3 regions of the Pseudomonas sp. AN-1 genome follow, and region 3 is predicted to be linked to each of the others. Evidence: riboswitches for the same ligand, from Rfam matches in the RefSeq annotation. Region 3 holds a riboswitch; each other region holds the start of a gene.

Region 1 (5,443 bases), 1.6 Mb from region 3:
TCTACCACACCCCCGAGGACCGTCTGGTGTGGGACGTCGGCCACCAGGCCTACCCGCACAAGATCCTCACCGGCCGCCGCGAGCGGATGGCGACCCTGCGCCAGAAGGGCGGCCTGGCCGCCTTCCCGCGGCGCAGTGAGAGCGCGTACGACACCTTCGGCGTCGGCCACTCCAGCACCTCGATCAGCGCCGCGCTGGGCATGGCCCTGGCCAACCGTCTGCAGGGCAGCGAGCGGCGCACCGTGGCGGTGATCGGCGACGGCGCACTGACCGCCGGCATGGCCTTCGAGGCGCTCAACCACGCCTCGGAAACCGCCGCCGACATGCTGGTGGTGCTCAACGACAACGACATGTCGATCTCGCGCAACGTCGGCGGCCTGAACAACTACCTGACCAAGATCCTCTCCAGCCGCACCTACGCCAGCATGCGCGAGGGCAGCAAGAAGATCCTCTCGCGCATCCCCGGCGCCTGGGAGATCGCCCGCCGCACCGAGGAGCACGCCAAGGGCATGCTGGTGCCCGGCACCCTGTTCGAGGAGCTGGGCTGGAACTACATCGGCCCCATCGACGGCCACGACCTGCCGACCCTGATCGCCACCCTGCGCAAGATGCGCGAACTCAAGGGCCCGCAGTTCCTCCACGTGGTGACCAAGAAGGGCAAGGGCTTCGCCCCGGCCGAGGAAGACCCGATCGGCTATCACGCCATCGGCAAGCTGGAGGTCGGCAGCAGCGCCGCGCCCAAGGCCAGCGGACCGAAATACTGCGAGGTGTTCGGCCAGTGGCTGTGCGACATGGCGGCCGTCGACGAGCGCCTGATCGGCATCACCCCGGCGATGAAGGAAGGCTCCGACCTGGTGGCCTTCGCCGAGCGCTTCCCGGAACGCTACTTCGACGTCGCCATCGCCGAGCAGCACGCGGTGACCCTCGCCGCCGGCCTGGCCTGCGAGGGCGCCAAGCCGGTGGTGGCGATCTACTCGACCTTCCTGCAGCGCGCCTACGACCAGCTGATCCACGACGTCGCGGTACAGGACCTCGACGTGCTGTTCGCCATCGACCGCGCCGGCCTGGTCGGCGAGGACGGCCCGACCCACGCCGGCAGCTTCGACCTCTCCTACCTGCGCTGCATCCCCGACATGGTCGTCATGACCCCCAGCGACGAGAACGAGCTGCGCCTGCTGCTGACCACCGGCTACCGGCATGTCGGCCCGGCGGCGGTACGCTACCCGCGCGGCAGCGGCCCCAACGCTCCGATCTCTCCGGCGCTGGAGGCAGTCGAGATCGGCAAGGGCGTGGTCCGTCGTCACGGCGCCGGCCAGGTCGCCCTGCTGGTGTTCGGCGTGCAGCTGGCCGCCGCGCTGGAGGTGGCCGAGAAGCTCGATGCCACGGTGGTCGACATGCGCTTCGTCAAGCCGCTCGACGCCGCACTGATACGCGAGCTGGCCGCCAGCCACGCGCTGCTGGTGAGCGTCGAGGAGAACGCGGTGATGGGCGGCGCCGGCAGCGCGGTGGCCGAATTCCTCGCCGCCGAGGGCATCGTCATGCCGCTGCTGCAGCTCGGCCTGCCCGACCGCTACGTCGAGCACGCCAAGCCGACCGAGATGCTCGCCGAATGCGGCCTGGATGCCGCCGGCATCGAGTCCGCGGTGCGCGCGCGCCTGGCGCTGCTTGAGAAAAACTCATCCCGAGTCGTCTGAAAGCTGCTTGAGTTTCACCACGCCGCGCACTAAGGTGCGCGGCGTTTTGCTTTTCGTCAGGGTGCGCAGGCTAGGGCCTGCGTTAAACGGGAAGCCGGTGCGTCCTCGGACAAGGCCGGCGCTGCCCCCGCAACGGTAATCGACCGCAGACCTCGGTCTGCACGCCCGTTCAACAGCCACTGGGAATGTCCCGGGAAGGCGAACCGGCGCGTCGACAGCCCGGAGACCGGCCCCGACGGATTCGACAGGTGTTGCGGAGGGCCGCACCGTCAGTCGCGCGCCCGTCCTGTGGGCGCGTTTCTGTCTTCTGCCCTCCTCGAAAGTCTGCCTTCACTTTTGAGGATTTCCTGATGAAGCTTTCCCGTCTGGCGCTGGCCGTGGCCCTCGCCCCGAGCCTGACCCTGGCCGCCGAGCCGGCCAGCGACGACATCGCGCCCCTGGTCATCACCCGCGCCACTCCGCTGGAGCAGCCGGCGCCGGCCAGCGTGCGGGTGATCAAGCGCGCCGAGATCGAGCGCAGCGGCGCCCACAACCTGATCGACGTGCTGCGCGGCCAGGCCGGCGTGCAGCTGCGCGACATCATCGGCGACGGCAGCCGCGCCACGCCCAGCCTGCGCGGCTTCGGCGAGAACGCGGTGAACAACACGCTGATCCTGGTCGACGGCCGCCGCCTCAACCAGCCGGCGATGGCCGGCGCCGACCTCAACAGCGTGCCGCTGGCCAACATCGAGCGCATCGAGATCCTGCGCGGCGCCGGCACCGTGCTGTACGGCGACCAGGCGGTCGGCGGGGTGATCAACATCGTCACCCGCACGCCGCGGCGCAACGAGGCCTACGTGGAGACCAGCCGCGGCAGCCACGACCTGGAAGCCTATCGCGGCCATGTCTTCCAGCAGCTCGGCGGCGGCTTCTCGGTGTACGCCAGCGGCGAGGCCCGCCACACCGACAACTACCGCGACCACAACGCCGCCGACTACGGCAACGCCTTCGGCCGCCTGCGCTACGACCACGCCCGCGGCTGGGCGCTGTACGAGTACCAGACGGTGGACGACGAGCTGCTCTATCCGGGCGCGCTGAGCCTCGCCCAACGCCGCAGCGACCGCAAGCAGAGCCAGTCCACGGACTGGAACGACAGCAATACCCAGGTGCACCGCTTCGCCGTCGAGCAGCGCCTCGACGAGATCTGGACCGCCAACTTCGACTACAGCCACAGCGACCAGGATGGCGTGGGCTCGTTCTTCGGAGGCGGCTTCAGCCAAGGCACTCGCATCGAAAGCTTCAGCCCGCGCCTGACCGCCCGCTGGGACACGGCGCGCGGCCACAGCGAATGGCTGCTGGGCCACGACCACATCACCAGCGACTACCAGGCCTCCTGGGGCAGCGACTTCCGCCAGACCCTGCGCGACTGGTACACCCAATTCAGCCAGCCGCTCGGCCACGACCTGACGCTGAGCCTCGGCTACCGCGCCAGCGAGGCCGAGGACCGCGACCACAGCGCCGGCAGCAACCACACCGACCGCGAGGGCAGCAGCAGCGTCGGCCTGTCCTGGCAGGCCGACGCGCAGACCCGCGTGTTCCTCAAGCGCGAGGACGTGCTGCGCTGGGCCAACGTCGACGAGAACGGCTTCGTCGGCCCCGGCGTCGAGTTCCTCAAGCCGCAGACCGGCGCATCCTGGGAAGGCGGCGTGGAATGGGACGACGGCGCGCAGCGCTACCAGCTGAGCGTCTACCGCCTCGATCTGGACGACGAGCTGATGTACGACGCCACGGCCACGGGCCCCTTCGGTCCCGGCACCGGCGCCAACGTCAACCTGGACAAGACCCGCCGCGATGGCCTGCTGCTCGAGGCCCGCCGCCAGCTGACCGAGCGCCTCGCCCTCGGCGGCCAGTACAGCTTCACCGACTCCGAGTACCGCACCGGCCCCTTCGCGGGCAACGAGGTGCCCGGCGTATCGCGCCACAGCGCCAGCGCCCACCTCGACTACCTGCTCCTGCCGGGACTCAACGGCCGCCTGGAGGCCCTGTACACCGGCGGCTACTACCTGTACAGCGACGACGCCCACAGCCAGCCGCGCGAGGGCGGCTACACCCTGCTCAACGCCGCACTGAGCTACGACTACCGCCAGCTCACCGCCAGGCTGCGGATCAACAACCTGACCGGCAAGCAGTACGACACCTATGCCAACCCCTTCGGCCGCTACCCGGCGCCGGAAGAGGACGTGCAGCTGAGCGTCGGCTACCGCTTCTGATCCGGACGCCGGAAACGACGAGGCCCCGCCTAAGCGGGGCCTCGTCGTTTCAGCCGCGCAGACTCAGCGCGCCCTGTCCAGCAGCTCGCACAGCTTCGCCGTGGCGGCGAGCATCTGGAAGCTGGGCCGCTCGATGCCCTCGTCCGGCACCTCCCACACCTGGCCACGGCGCACCGCGGTCAGTTGCGGCCAGGCCTGCCAGGCGCCGGCCTGGCCCGGCTCGCCGACCAGGATCACCGCCGGGTCGCGGGCCAGCACCGACTCGACGCCGACCTGCGGCGCCGGCAGGGCAAGGTCCTCGAACACGTTGCGCGCGCCGCACAGGCGCAGGGCGTCGCTGATGATCTGCCGGCCGCCGAGGGTGTACATGGGCCGGTCCCACACTTGGTAGAACACTGCCAGCGGCGCGCTGCCCGCGTAGCGCGCCCGCAGCGCGGCGATGCCTGCGCGCATGCGCGCGGCGAGGCGCTCGCCCTCCGCGCCATGGCCGACCGCGGCGCCGATCGCCGCCAGTTGGCCGGCCAACTCGTCGAGGTCGTGCGGCTGCGCCTCGATCAGCGGGATGCCGAGGGTCCTGAGCTGCGCATGCATGGCCGGGCCGACGCTGTCCGGCCAGAGCAGGACCAGGTCCGGCTGCAGGCTGAGCAGCACCTCCAGGTTGAGCTGGCCGTGGCGGCCGAGGGATGGCAGGTGGGCCAGCGCCGGCAGGCGCGGGCCGCCGTCGAGCACGCCGACCAGACGCTCGGCGGCGCCCAGCTCGACCATGATCTCGCTGAGCGAGGGCGCCAGCGCCACCACCCGCCGCGCGTCCGGCTCCGTGGCCTGCGCCAGGGCGGCGCCGAGCAGCAGGACGGCGAGCAGCAGGCGGCGCATCAGCCGAGCTGGCGTGGCAGGCGATAGAGCAGCGCGATCACCAGGCTGGCGAACGCCAGCAGCAGCACCGGCACCGCGTGCAGGTCGGCCAGCCGGCCGACAGCGGCGATCCAGGCCGGCAGCAGGGCGCCGAGCAGGCCGTGGCGCTGGGTCCGGGCGAACACGGCCCAGGCCGCATCCTCATCGGGAGTGTCGAGGGCGCGGGCGGTGGCGATCAGGCCATGCTTGAAGCGGCGGAACAGCGGCAGGCCGACGAACATCGACAGCAGCGCGGCGACGAACAGCGGCATGGCCAGGCTGTCCGGCAGCAGCGCACGCTCCGGGCCGAAGGCGCCGAGCAGGATCAGCGGCAGCCAGGCCAGGGCCAGCATGCCCCACCAGCGGCGGGCGAACGCCGGCCGCTGCAGCGCCACCGCACTCATTCGCCTTCGTTCTCGGCCTGGTGCAGGTTGCCGAGCAGGTGGCCGAGCTTGCCGGCCTTGGTCGCCAGATAGTGCCTGTTGTGCGGGTTGAGGCCGCTGTGCAGCGGCACGCGCTCGGCCAGGCGGATGCCGTAGGTTTCCAGCGCCTTGAGCTTGCGCGGGTTGTTGGTCATCAGCTTGAGCTCGTGGATGCCGAGGTGGTCGA
Region 2 (5,443 bases), 800 kb from region 3:
TGGTGCCGCCGCACGGCTATCTGGCGTTCTACTTCTGGCTGCGCGAGGCCTACGGCGCCGACGCGGTGGTCCACGTCGGCAAGCACGGCAACCTGGAATGGCTGCCGGGCAAGGGCGTCGGCCTGTCCGCCGAGTGCTGGCCGGACGCGATCTTCGGCCCGCTGCCCAACGTCTACCCGTTCATCGTCAACGACCCCGGCGAGGGCGCCCAGGCCAAGCGCCGCACTCAGGCGGTGATAATCGACCACCTGATGCCGCCGCTGACCCGCGCCGAGAGCTACGGCCCGCTGCGCGACCTGGAGCGCCTCGCCGACGAATACTACGAGGCCAGCCTGCTCGACCCGCACCGCGCCGAGCAGCTGCGCGGCGAGATCCTCGCCACGGTGCGCGCCACCGCGCTGGACCGCGAGCTGAACCTGCAGCTCAGCGACGACCCGGACAGCTGGCTGCCGCAACTCGACGCCTACCTGTGCGACCTCAAGGAGTCGCAGATCCGCGACGGCCTGCACGTGTTCGGCGAATCGCCCAGCGGGCGCCTGCGCCGCGACACCCTGCTGGCGCTGCTGCGCGTACCGCGCGGCGACGGGCAGGGCGGCAACGCCAGCCTGCTGCACGCGCTGGCCGCCGACCTGAAATTGGGCTGGGACCCACTGGCCGGCGACTCCGGCGAGCCGTGGCGCGGTCCGCGTCCGGATTGCCTGATCGATGTATGCGACGAGCTGTGGCGCACGGCGGGCGACACCCGCGAGCGCCTGGAGCTGCTCGCCCTGCAACTGATCGACGGGCAGATGGATGCGCCCGGCGCGGCCAGCGCCGCGGTGCTCGCCGAGCTGCACGAGCGCGTCGCGCCGCTGCTCGACGGCTGCGGCGCGGCGGAGATCGCTGGCCTGCTCGCCGCGCTGGACGGCCGCTTCGTGCCGCCGGGACCGAGCGGTGCGCCCAGCCGCGGCCGTCTCGACGTGCTGCCCACCGGGCGCAACTTCTATTCCGTCGACGTGCGCAACCTGCCGACGCCGACCGCCTGGCGGCTGGGCTTCCAGTCGGCCAGCCTGCTGCTCGAACGGCACCTGCAGGACCACGGCGAGCACCTGACCCAGCTCGGGCTGTCGGTGTGGGGCACCGCGACCATGCGCACCGGCGGCGACGACATCGCCCAGGCCTTGGCGCTGCTCGGCGTGCGCCCGGTGTGGCAGACCGGCAGCGGGCGGGTCGAGGACTTCGAGATCCTCCCGGTGTCGCTGCTCGACCGCCCGCGGGTCGACGTCACCCTGCGCGTCTCCGGCTTCTTTCGCGACGCCTTCGCCAATCTGCTGCGCCTGTTCGATGCCGCGGTGCTGGCGGTGGCTGCGCTGGACGAGCCGGAGGAGCTCAACCCGCTGGCCGCGCGGGTGCGCCGCGAGAGCGCCGAGCTGGCCGCCGCAGGGCTGAGCCCGGAGGAGGCGCGCCGGCGCGCCGGCTGGCGGGTGTTCGGCGCCGCCCCCGGCGGCTACGGCACCGGCGTGCAGCAGGCCATCGCCGAGGGCGCCTGGGACAGCCGCGCCGATCTGGCCGAGGTCTACCTGACCTGGGGCGGCTACGCCTACGGCGCCGGCGGCGACGGCGTGCCGGCCCGCGCCGCGCTGGAGCGGCGCCTCGCCGGCGTGCAGGCGGTGCTGCACAACCAGGACAACCGCGAGCACGACCTGCTCGACTCCAACGACTACTTCCAGTTCCAGGGCGGCATGCTGGCTGCGGCGGAAACCCTCGGCGGCGCCCCGGTGGCCAGCTACCACGGCGACCACAGCCAGCCGGGCAACCCGCGCATCCGCACCCTCAAGGAAGAACTGAACCGCGTGGTGCGCGCCCGCGCCGCCAATCCCAAGTGGGTCGCCGGCATCAAGCGCCACGGCTACAAGGGTGCCTTCGAGCTGGCGGCGACGGTCGACTACCTGTGCGCGTTCGATGCCACCAGCGAGCTGATCGACGATCACCAGTACAAACTGCTCACCGATGCCTACCTGCTCGACGCCGATACCCGCGAGTTCGTCCGCCAGCACAACCCGGTGGCGCTGCGCGAGATGACCGAGCGCCTGCTCGACGCCCAGCAGCGCGGCCTCTGGCAAGAGCCGGGCGAATACCGCGAGGCGCTGGAGAACCTGCTGCTCGACTGCGAGGAGGACGGCTGATGGCCGTGACGAGGATTTCCCATGCATGAACCCGTGAATTTCCCGCTAGCCGCGGTGGTCGGCGCCGACGCGCTGAAGCTGGCGCTGTGCTTGGCGGCGGTCGACCCGGCGATCGGCGGTGTGCTGATCGAGGGGCCGCGCGGCATGGCCAAGTCGACCCTGGCGCGCGGCGTGGCCGAGCTGCTCGACGGCGGCCAGCTGGTCACCCTGCCGCTGGGCGCCACCGAGGAGCGCATCGTCGGCACCCTCGACCTGGACGCCGCCCTCGGCGAGGGCCGCGCGCGCTTCGCCCCGGGCCTCTTGGCGCGCGCCCACGGCGGCGTGCTCTACGTCGACGAGGTCAACCTGCTGGCCGACCATCTGGTCGACCTGCTGCTCGACGTGGCGGCCAGCGGGGTCAACCACGTCGAGCGCGACGGCATCTCGCACCGCCACGCCGCGCGCTTCGTGCTGATCGGCACCATGAACCCGGAGGAGGGCGAGCTGCGCCCGCAGTTGCTCGACCGCTTCGGCCTCGCCGTCGTCCTCGGCGGCGCGCCGCTGCCCGCCGAGCGCGCCGAGATCGTCCGCCGCCGGCTGGACTTCGACCGCGACCCGCAGGCCTTCCGCGTCCGCTGGCAGGCGGCGCAGGACCAGCTGCAGGCGCGCTGCCGGCAGGCCCGCGAGCAATTGGAAGCGATCCCGCTGGACGACACGGCGCTGGAAACCATCGCCGCGCGCTGCTACGCCGCCGGCATCGACGGCCTGCGCGGCGACCTGGTCTGGCTGCGCGCCGCCCGCGCCCATGCCGCCTGGCGCGGCGCGCAGGCCATCGCCGCCGAGGACATCGACGCGGTGCAGGACTTCGTGCTGCGCCATCGCCATCCGCACGGCCCGGCCGCCGAGCCGCCGCAGCAGAATCCCGGCGATTCTGCGCCGCAGAGGGAGGCGGGCGGGCAGAACGACGGCCAGCGCGGAGAACAAGGCGAAGGCCAGTGGGGCGAGCTGCCGGCGCAGCCGCTGGCCATCGGCGAGCGCCGCGCGCCGCCGCGCTGGCCAAAAAAGCCCTGAGCATCCGCCCGCAACCCGCCCGGGGCGCGGATGCCAGACAGCGGGACACGCCCCAGCCGGCCCCGCGCGGCCGCGCCGGCGCGTCCGGCCCTGGCCGCCTCGACTGGCCACGCAGCCTGCAGCACGGCCGGCCGCGCTCGCGCGCCGAACTGCACTACCGCAGCCGGCTGGCCAGCGCGCCGGCGCTGTGGCTGATCGTCGTCGACGCCTCGGCCTCGACCCGCCGCCACGGTGCGTTGCGCCGCGCCAAGGGGCTGCTCGCCGAACTGCTCGACCAGGCGCGCCGCCGCCGTGTGGCATTGGCCCTGCTGCAGGCAGACGGCGCAAAACCGCGCTGGTTCTGCCAGGGCCAGCGTGCCCCGCAGGCCGCGCGGCACTGGCTGGAACAGCTCGGCGCCGGCGGCGGCACCCCATTGCCCGCCGCGCTGGCCGAGGCCGGCGAATGGCTGCAGCGCCGGCAACGCCGCCATCCCGGCGAACGCCAGCAGCTCTGGCTGCTCACCGACGGCCGCCTGCGCGAGCTGCCGGCGCTGGCGCCCGCCGCCTGCCCGGCGCTGCTGATCGACATCGAGAGCGGCCCGCTGCGCCTCGGGCGGGCGAGGGAGCTGGCGGCGGCATTGGGCGCCGAATACCGGCATATCGACGAGATTCCGTTGGCATGAGCGGCGCGCAAGGGAAGGCCCAGGGTAGGGTGGGCAACTCGCGCAGCGATTGCCCACCGCCGGATGCCACGGTGGGCAAGGCTGCGCCGTTGTCCACCCTACGCCACGCCTGTCAGCGCCGTAGGGTAGAAAAGTCGCGCAGCGATTTTCTACCGATCTCCATCCCCGACCGCCCGCGTCTGGGCGACTTCAGATCCGGCACGGCGGCCCAGCGCCGCCGCGCCCCACGAGTCCGGTTCCGTCGCGTCGCGGCGGAGACAACAGGGAAACGGGTGAGCCCGCTTGCGGGCGATTCCCGTGCTGCCCCCGCAACTGTAAGCGGCGAGCCCCGGCGCACGATGCCACTGGTCTGCGGACCGGGAAGGCGCGCCGGGGCGACGACCCGCCAGCCAGGAGACCTGCCGGCACCACCGGCCGCTTCAGCGGCCACTCGACCCACGCATCCCTCGGAGGGAGTCCGATGCATATCGAACCCGGCGCGCTGAACGCCGCCAAAGTGCTCTACGGCCACGCGGCCGCCATCGCCACCTTGCTGATCTACGCCCCGCGCTGGATCGGCCGCCTCGACCAGGTCGCCAAGACCCTGCTGGCGGCGGTGTTCTTCTCGCTGTTCATGCAGGCCTACCACGTCCCGGCCGGAGTCTCCGAGCTGCACTTCATCGGCGCCTCGGCGATCTACTTCGTCTTCGGCTTCCTGCCCACCCTGTTCGGCTTCGCCCTCGGCCTGCTGCTGCAGGGGCTGGTGTTCGACCCGCAGGATCTGGTGCACCTGGGCGTCAACTCGCTGTCCTTGATGCTGCCGCTGATCGCCGCTCACGGCCTGTTCGGTCGCCGCCTGTTCGACAGCCAGTCGCGCCGCCTGGACTGGCAGTCCGTGGTGCGCTTCGATGCCGTCTACTACGGCGGCGTGGTGGCCATGGTCGGCTTCTGGCTGGCCATCGGCGAGGAATCGCTGGCGCTGGACAACTGGCTGCTGTTCGCCGCCGCCTACGCGCCGCTGGTGCTCTGCGAGCCGCTGTTCACATGCCTGGTGGTGCGCCTGCTCAAGCGCTGGCCGGACTCCGCCGTGCTGCAGCGGCTGACCTGCGTGGGCAACCTGCGCGTCGCCTGATCGCCGCCGGGACTGAAGAACGCCCGCGGCCGGTGACGGTCGGCGGGCGTTTTTGCTAGCGCGGCGCGCCGGCTCGCGCACCAGCGTCTCGACCAGCTCCGCCGCCGGCATCGCCCGCGGCAGCGGTGGCTAGGCCTCACCGCCATCGGCGATGTGCAGGGCACTGGCGATCCTTTTCCGCAGCTCGGCCACTTCCTCGATATGCCGGTTTGCCGACCTCACGCTCTGCGCAAAGCTGGCCAGCTTCAGGTGTTCCCCCTGCGGGCCGCTCAGATGGAGGGAGCGTGCGGCATAGCTGTCGATCTGGCTGTAAACGCGCGAAAATCCGGCCAGATCGACGGTCTTTTGCCGCCTGAATGAGCCGAACCCCGGGTATGAAAAGACCAGTCGCCTGGCGTGCGGATAGATAGTGATCCTGCTGGGCCCGAGCACGAGCGGCAGGTTGAACAGCAAGG
Region 3 (5,443 bases):
GCCAGGTTGCCGGCCAGCTGCTGCAGGTACAGCTCCGGATAGCCGCCCGGCAGGTACAGGCTGTCCACCGCCGGCAGTTGCCGGTCGTCGAGCGGCGAGAAGAATACCAGCTCGGCCCCCAGCGCGCGCAGCAGGTCGAGGTTGGCCGGGTAGACGAAGGCGAAGGCGGCGTCGCGGGCCACGCCGATGCGCACGCCGCGCAGCAGCGGCGAGTGGCCGAGCGACTCGGGCGCGGCGAGCTCGACCGGTGCCGGCAGCTCGAGAGAAGCGCTGGCCGCTAGGCTGGCGGCGGCGGCGTCCAGACGGGCGTCGAGGTCCTCCAGCTCGGCGGCCTGCACCAGTCCCAGGTGGCGGCTGGGCAGCTCGATGGCGGCGTCGCGCGGCAGCGCGCCGAACCAGCTCAGGTGCGCCGGCAGGCAGTCGCGCAGGATCTCGCCATGGCGCGCGCTGCCGACCCGGTTGGCCAGCACGCCGGCGAACGGCAGGTCGCTCTGGTAGCTGGCCAGGCCGTGGGCGATGGCGGCGAAGGTCTGCGCCATGGCCGAGCCGTCGATCACCGCCAGCACCGGCACGCCGAAGCGCCGCGCCAGGTCGGCGGCCGAGGGCGTGCCGTCGAACAGGCCCATCACCCCCTCGATGAGGAGCAGGTCGGCTTCGCCGGCGGCCTGCCACAGCCGCCGCCGGCACTCCTCCTCGCCGACCAGCCAGAGGTCCAGCGCATCCACCGGCGCGCCGCAGGCGCGGGCGAGAATCATCGGGTCGAGGAAGTCCGGCCCGCACTTGAACACCCGCACGCGCCGGCCCTGGTTGACGTGGTGGCGGGCCAGCGCGGCAGTGACGGTGGTCTTGCCCTGCCCGGAGGCGGGAGCGGCGATCAGCAGCGCGGGACAGTGGCGCACGTCCATCAGAACTCCACTCCCTTCTGCGCCTTCACCCCGGCCTGGAAGGCGTGCTTGACCAGGCCGATCTCGCTGACCGTGTCGGCCGCCTCGATCAGCCCGGCCGGCGCACCGCGGCCGGTGACCACCACGTGCTGCAGCGGCGGGCGCGCGGCGATATCCGCCAGCACGCGCTCCAGCGACAGGTAGCCGTACTTGAGGGCGATGTTCAGCTCGTCGAGCACCACCAGGGCGATCTGCGGGTCCCGCAGCAACGCGCGGGCCACCGCCCAGGCCTCTTCGGCTTTCTCGATGTCGCGCTGGCGGTCCTGGGTCTCCCAGGTGAAGCCCTCGCCCATCACGAAGTAGCGCACCTCCTCGGGGAAGCGGCGGAAGAAGGCTTCCTCGCCGGTGCTCGCCGCGCCCTTGATGAACTGCACCACGCCGGCCCTGAGGCCGTGGCCGAGGGTGCGCGCCAGCATGCCGAAGGCGGCGCTGCTCTTGCCCTTGCCGTTGCCGGTGTTGACCAGCAGCAGGCCGCGCTCGGCACTGGCCTCGGCGATCTTGGCGTCGACCACCGCCTTCTTGCGCTGCATGCGCGCCTTGTGGCGCTCGTCGCGCGCCAGTTCGTCCTGAGTGCTCATCGGCTCGCCTCCACGCCACGGGCCTGCTTCCAGGCATGAGCGGCGGCCAGCAGCAGCGCGGCCGCGCCGACGTACAGGGCCAGCGCCTGCAGCGACTGCGGGTAGTAGGTGGCGATGCGCGGCAGGAAGCCGGCCAGGGTCGCCTCGGGGTAGCGACCGGAGAAGAACCAGAAGCCGCCGCTGGACAGCAGGTGGCAGGCGAAGCTGGAGGCGAGCAGGCAGGACAGCAGGCGCGGCGGCGCCGCGAGGTCGTCGCGGTGCCAGCCGGCATAGACCCGGCCGCCGAACCACAGCGCAGCGTAGGCCGGCAGCAGCAGCCAGTAGGCCGGGGTCACGCACCAGTTGCTCGCCCCGCCCCAGGTCACGGCGACGAGATCGAGGGCAACCGCCTCGAGGAACAGCGCCGGGAAGGCCAGGCGCGCCGGCAGCAGCACGCCGGCGAGGAAGAACACCGCCCAAGAGGCGCTGGGCAGGTTGAGGTCGCCGAAATGGTGGCCGCGGGTCATGGCCAGCAGTGCGGCCAGGACGATGCCGATGGCCAGGCGGCTGCGGGGGGAAAGGTCGAGCATGGTGGAACTCCTCGGGTAGATGGCATCGGATGGTGTAGCTGGCGCTGCAAAATGTCGGCGCCGTGCTGGGTTTACAACAGCTGCGGGGAAAACCTCTGCCCTGCCAGCGCCCCTGTCTCAGAGCGCCTGGTAGCGCACTGTGAAGTACACCGCCTGGCCCGGCTGGTTGTAGCCGGCGGCGGTCTGGTAGTCGGCGTCGAGCAGGTTGCTCACCCGCGCCTGCAGGCGCCACTCGTCGTCGAGGCGGTACTCGCCGCGCAGGTCGAGGCTGGCGTAGCCGGACAGTTCGGTCTGGTTTTCCAGATCGTCGTAGGCCGAGTCCCGCGCGTAGAGCGTGCCGCCCACGCTGAAACGGCCGAAGGCGCGGTCGACGTCGAGGTTGAAGGTCTGCCCGGGGCGCCGGCTGAGATCCTTGCCGTAGTAGGCAATGCCGGAGCGGCTGGAGCGCCTGGAGCGGTTTTCGGCGTCCATCAGGCTGTAACCGGCAGTCCATTCCCAACCGCGCAGGTCGCTGCCGACCTGCAGTTCGAGGCCGCGGATGCGCGCCTCGTCGACCCCTTGCGCCAGGCTTGCACCGTTGACGCGCACGCTGCTGATCAGATCGTCGACACGGGTCCGGTACACGCTGGCCGTCCAGTGCCCCCAGCCGGGGCTGCCGTTCAGCCCCAGCTCGACAGTCCGCGATTTCTCCGCATCCAGCGCGGGGTTGCCGTAGCCGGGGTAGTACAGCTCGTTGAAGGTCGGCGCCTTGAAGGCCGTGCCGTAGCTGGCATGGACGCGCAGCGTCGGGCCCAGGGCGTAACCCCAGGCGGCGCTGCCGGTATCGTGATCGCCGAACTGCTGGTTGTCGTCGCGGCGCAGCGCCAGCTGCCAGTCGTGACGCCCCGACCCGCCGAGGTACTGGGCGAAGTAGCCGTCATTGTCGCGCGAGTCCTCGGCGTAGCGCCTGGTGCTGTCGATCTCGTCGTGCTGATGGTCGACGCCCAGCACCAGGGTATGGCCCGCGGCCAGGGTCACGTCGCTCTGCCAGGACAGTGAGTCGCGACGGGTGTCGTAACGCGAATTGAAGCCACCGTCCTCGAAGGCGTCCGACCGGTCCTCGCTGCGCCCGGCCTGCAGGGTCACCAGCCAGGACTCGAGCGGGGCAAGGCGTGCGCGCAGGCCGGCGACCTTCTGCACCCCCTCGGTATAGGCGTCCTCGCCCGTGGTACTGTCGAAATCGTTGTGCGACTCGGCCTGCAGGAAGCTGCCGTCCAGTTCCAGGCCGTTGGCGAAGCGGTGGCCGGCGCGCAAGGAGCCGGACAGGTTGCGGTAGCCGTCGCTGTCGTCCTCGTAGCCGCTGGCGCCGCGCGGCTTGACGTTGATGCCGTCGGTGTCGCTGGACGAGACGCCGAGGCTGAACCAGCTCGCACCGGAGCGCCCGGACAGCCCGGCGCTGCCGCTGTGACTGTCGTGGGTGCCCGTGCCCGCCGAGAGGAACGGCCGCAGGCCGGCGCCGCCGTCCCGGCGCGTGAAGATCTGGATCACCCCGCCGATGGCTTCCGAACCGTACAGGCTGGAGCGCGGACCTCGGACGATCTCGATGCGCTCGATCAGCTCCACCGGCAGATCCTGGAAGGCGGCACTGCCGCTGGTGGCCGAACCGACCTTGATGCCGTCGATCAGCACCAGCACGTGGTCGGACTCGGTGCCGCGCAGGAACAGCGAGCTGCTCTTGCCCGGGCCGCCGTTGTTGGCCAGCGTCACGCCCGGCACGCCGCGCAGCAGCTCGGGCAGCGAGGCGGCCTGGCGGCGCTCGATTTCGGTGCGCTCGATCACCGTCACGGAGGCCAGTGCGTCGCTGGCCGTCTGCGTCGTGCGGCTGGCAGTCACCAGCAGGGGCTCGACCGACAGCGCTTCGTGCGCCAGGACGGGAATGGAGGAAAGACTACACAGCACGACGATTGTCGGCCGCAGAAGGGCATGTCTCATCGATCACTCTCTGCATCGCGCTCACCCGCGCGATTGGCTTGCGAAGGCATGCAGAGGACCGGACGACGAACGGACAGCAGGACACGCAGGCCGCCCACCCGACGGGTAGCGCCCTCCGCGATACCGTGGATGCGACAGGCCGGTCTCCGGGCTTGCGAGCGGAACCCGAGGGTTCCCGAATCCACGCCTTCCCGTGTCTGGACACAGTGGCCTGGCAGTTGGCGGACGCCTCTGGAGCGTCGCGCATCTGCCGGTGTGGCTTCTCGACTCGCCTACCGTTGCGGGGGCAGCGCCGGCTTGGTATCAAAATTGCAATGAAAAATCATTACATATACGCACCGGCTTCCCTGTTTCACCCCTCCGAGTCTGGACTGGGGGGCACCTGAAGCAGGTGGCGCAGGTTAGAGACTTGCCGGACGGGCGTCAAACTTTCCGCCCCTCCCGCGCGACTCTCCCGGCCTGAAGCGGAATTGCCAAACAGTTCACAAAACCGAGGCTTCGCGACAAAGCCCACAAGCGGACTATGGCCTTTACTGCGACATCGTGATACTGAAAGCCCACGCACCTTCGCGTGGGGCTTACAGAACAAACCACTAAAAGTAAGTCGAAACGTTTACAGCAAGGATAACCTTCATGGGATTCGTCATTTCCTGGTCGCCCGAGTACGCCACGGGCATCGATATCATCGACGAGCAGCACAAGCGCATCTTCGAATATCTGTCCGAGATCGATCACGCCATCAAGGCCCAGTCGACCAGCGAGGTCGAGTACGTGATCAAGGCCCTGCTCGACTACGCCATCTCGCACAACACCTTCGAGGAAAGCCTGATGGAAAAGGCCGGCTATCCGATGCTGGACGCCCACCATCAGGTGCATGAAGCCTTCAAGACCCGCGCCGAAGCCTACGGCCAGCGCCTGAGCAACGGCGAAGACCACTTCCGCCTGGCCCGCGAAGTGCGCACCGACATCGGCCTGTGGCTGACCAACCACATCAAGCGTGACGACAAGCACTACGTGCCCTTCGTCAAGAAGAGCCTGGACGGCGGCTTCGTGTCGCGCATGCTCGGCAAGTTCTTCGGCTGATCGCCTTGGCGGCGATCGACCAGGCCTGCAGGCCGGCTACCAGACCGGACCTGCAGCGCAGGCAGTAGCAGTCCCCGATAACAACAATAAAAGAGACGAACACCCATGCCATCCAGCCAACTCCGGCCTGCCATACACATCCACACCTCCAGGGGAGGCCTGACTCAGGGAACGAGCAACAACCCCAGCACCTGATATCCATCCAACCGCACGGACCACGAGGACGTGCGTGCCCGGTCAGGCTGACGCCTGTCACCGATGGCTACCGGCGAGCAGGACGAGCGCCGGCGGAAGATAT

What was found. Region 3 has a riboswitch for cobalamin ahead of btuB (TonB-dependent vitamin B12 receptor). Riboswitches for the same ligand answer to the same signal wherever they lie in the genome.
Region 1: another riboswitch for cobalamin. It lies ahead of SK095_RS13780 (TonB-dependent receptor); the one in region 3 lies ahead of btuB (TonB-dependent vitamin B12 receptor).
Region 2: another riboswitch for cobalamin. It lies ahead of SK095_RS03380 (energy-coupling factor ABC transporter permease); the one in region 3 lies ahead of btuB (TonB-dependent vitamin B12 receptor).

What each region holds. Positions count from the first base shown of each region.
Region 1 is NZ_CP139195.1:2,939,492-2,944,934, forward strand. Features, by position in the region: gene dxs (1-deoxy-D-xylulose-5-phosphate synthase) at 1-1,694, shown strand, start outside; cobalamin riboswitch at 1,737-1,944, shown strand; gene SK095_RS13780 (TonB-dependent receptor) at 2,045-3,943, shown strand; gene SK095_RS13785 (cobalamin-binding protein) at 4,007-4,816, opposite strand; gene SK095_RS13790 (MFS transporter) at 4,816-5,238, opposite strand; gene ribA (GTP cyclohydrolase II) at 5,235-5,443, opposite strand, start outside.
Region 2 is NZ_CP139195.1:758,372-763,814, reverse strand. Features, by position in the region: gene cobN (cobaltochelatase subunit CobN) at 1-2,165, shown strand, start outside; gene SK095_RS03390 (ATP-binding protein) at 2,187-3,215, shown strand; gene SK095_RS03385 (vWA domain-containing protein) at 3,140-3,877, shown strand; cobalamin riboswitch at 4,110-4,282, shown strand; gene SK095_RS03380 (energy-coupling factor ABC transporter permease) at 4,338-4,988, shown strand; gene SK095_RS03375 (hypothetical protein) at 5,118-5,443, opposite strand, start outside.
Region 3 is NZ_CP139195.1:4,568,580-4,574,022, reverse strand. Features, by position in the region: gene SK095_RS21520 (cobyrinate a,c-diamide synthase) at 1-905, opposite strand, end outside; gene cobO (cob(I)yrinic acid a,c-diamide adenosyltransferase) at 905-1,522, opposite strand; gene SK095_RS21510 (hypothetical protein) at 1,519-2,091, opposite strand; gene btuB (TonB-dependent vitamin B12 receptor) at 2,209-4,062, opposite strand; cobalamin riboswitch at 4,182-4,463, opposite strand; gene SK095_RS21500 (bacteriohemerythrin) at 4,696-5,145, shown strand.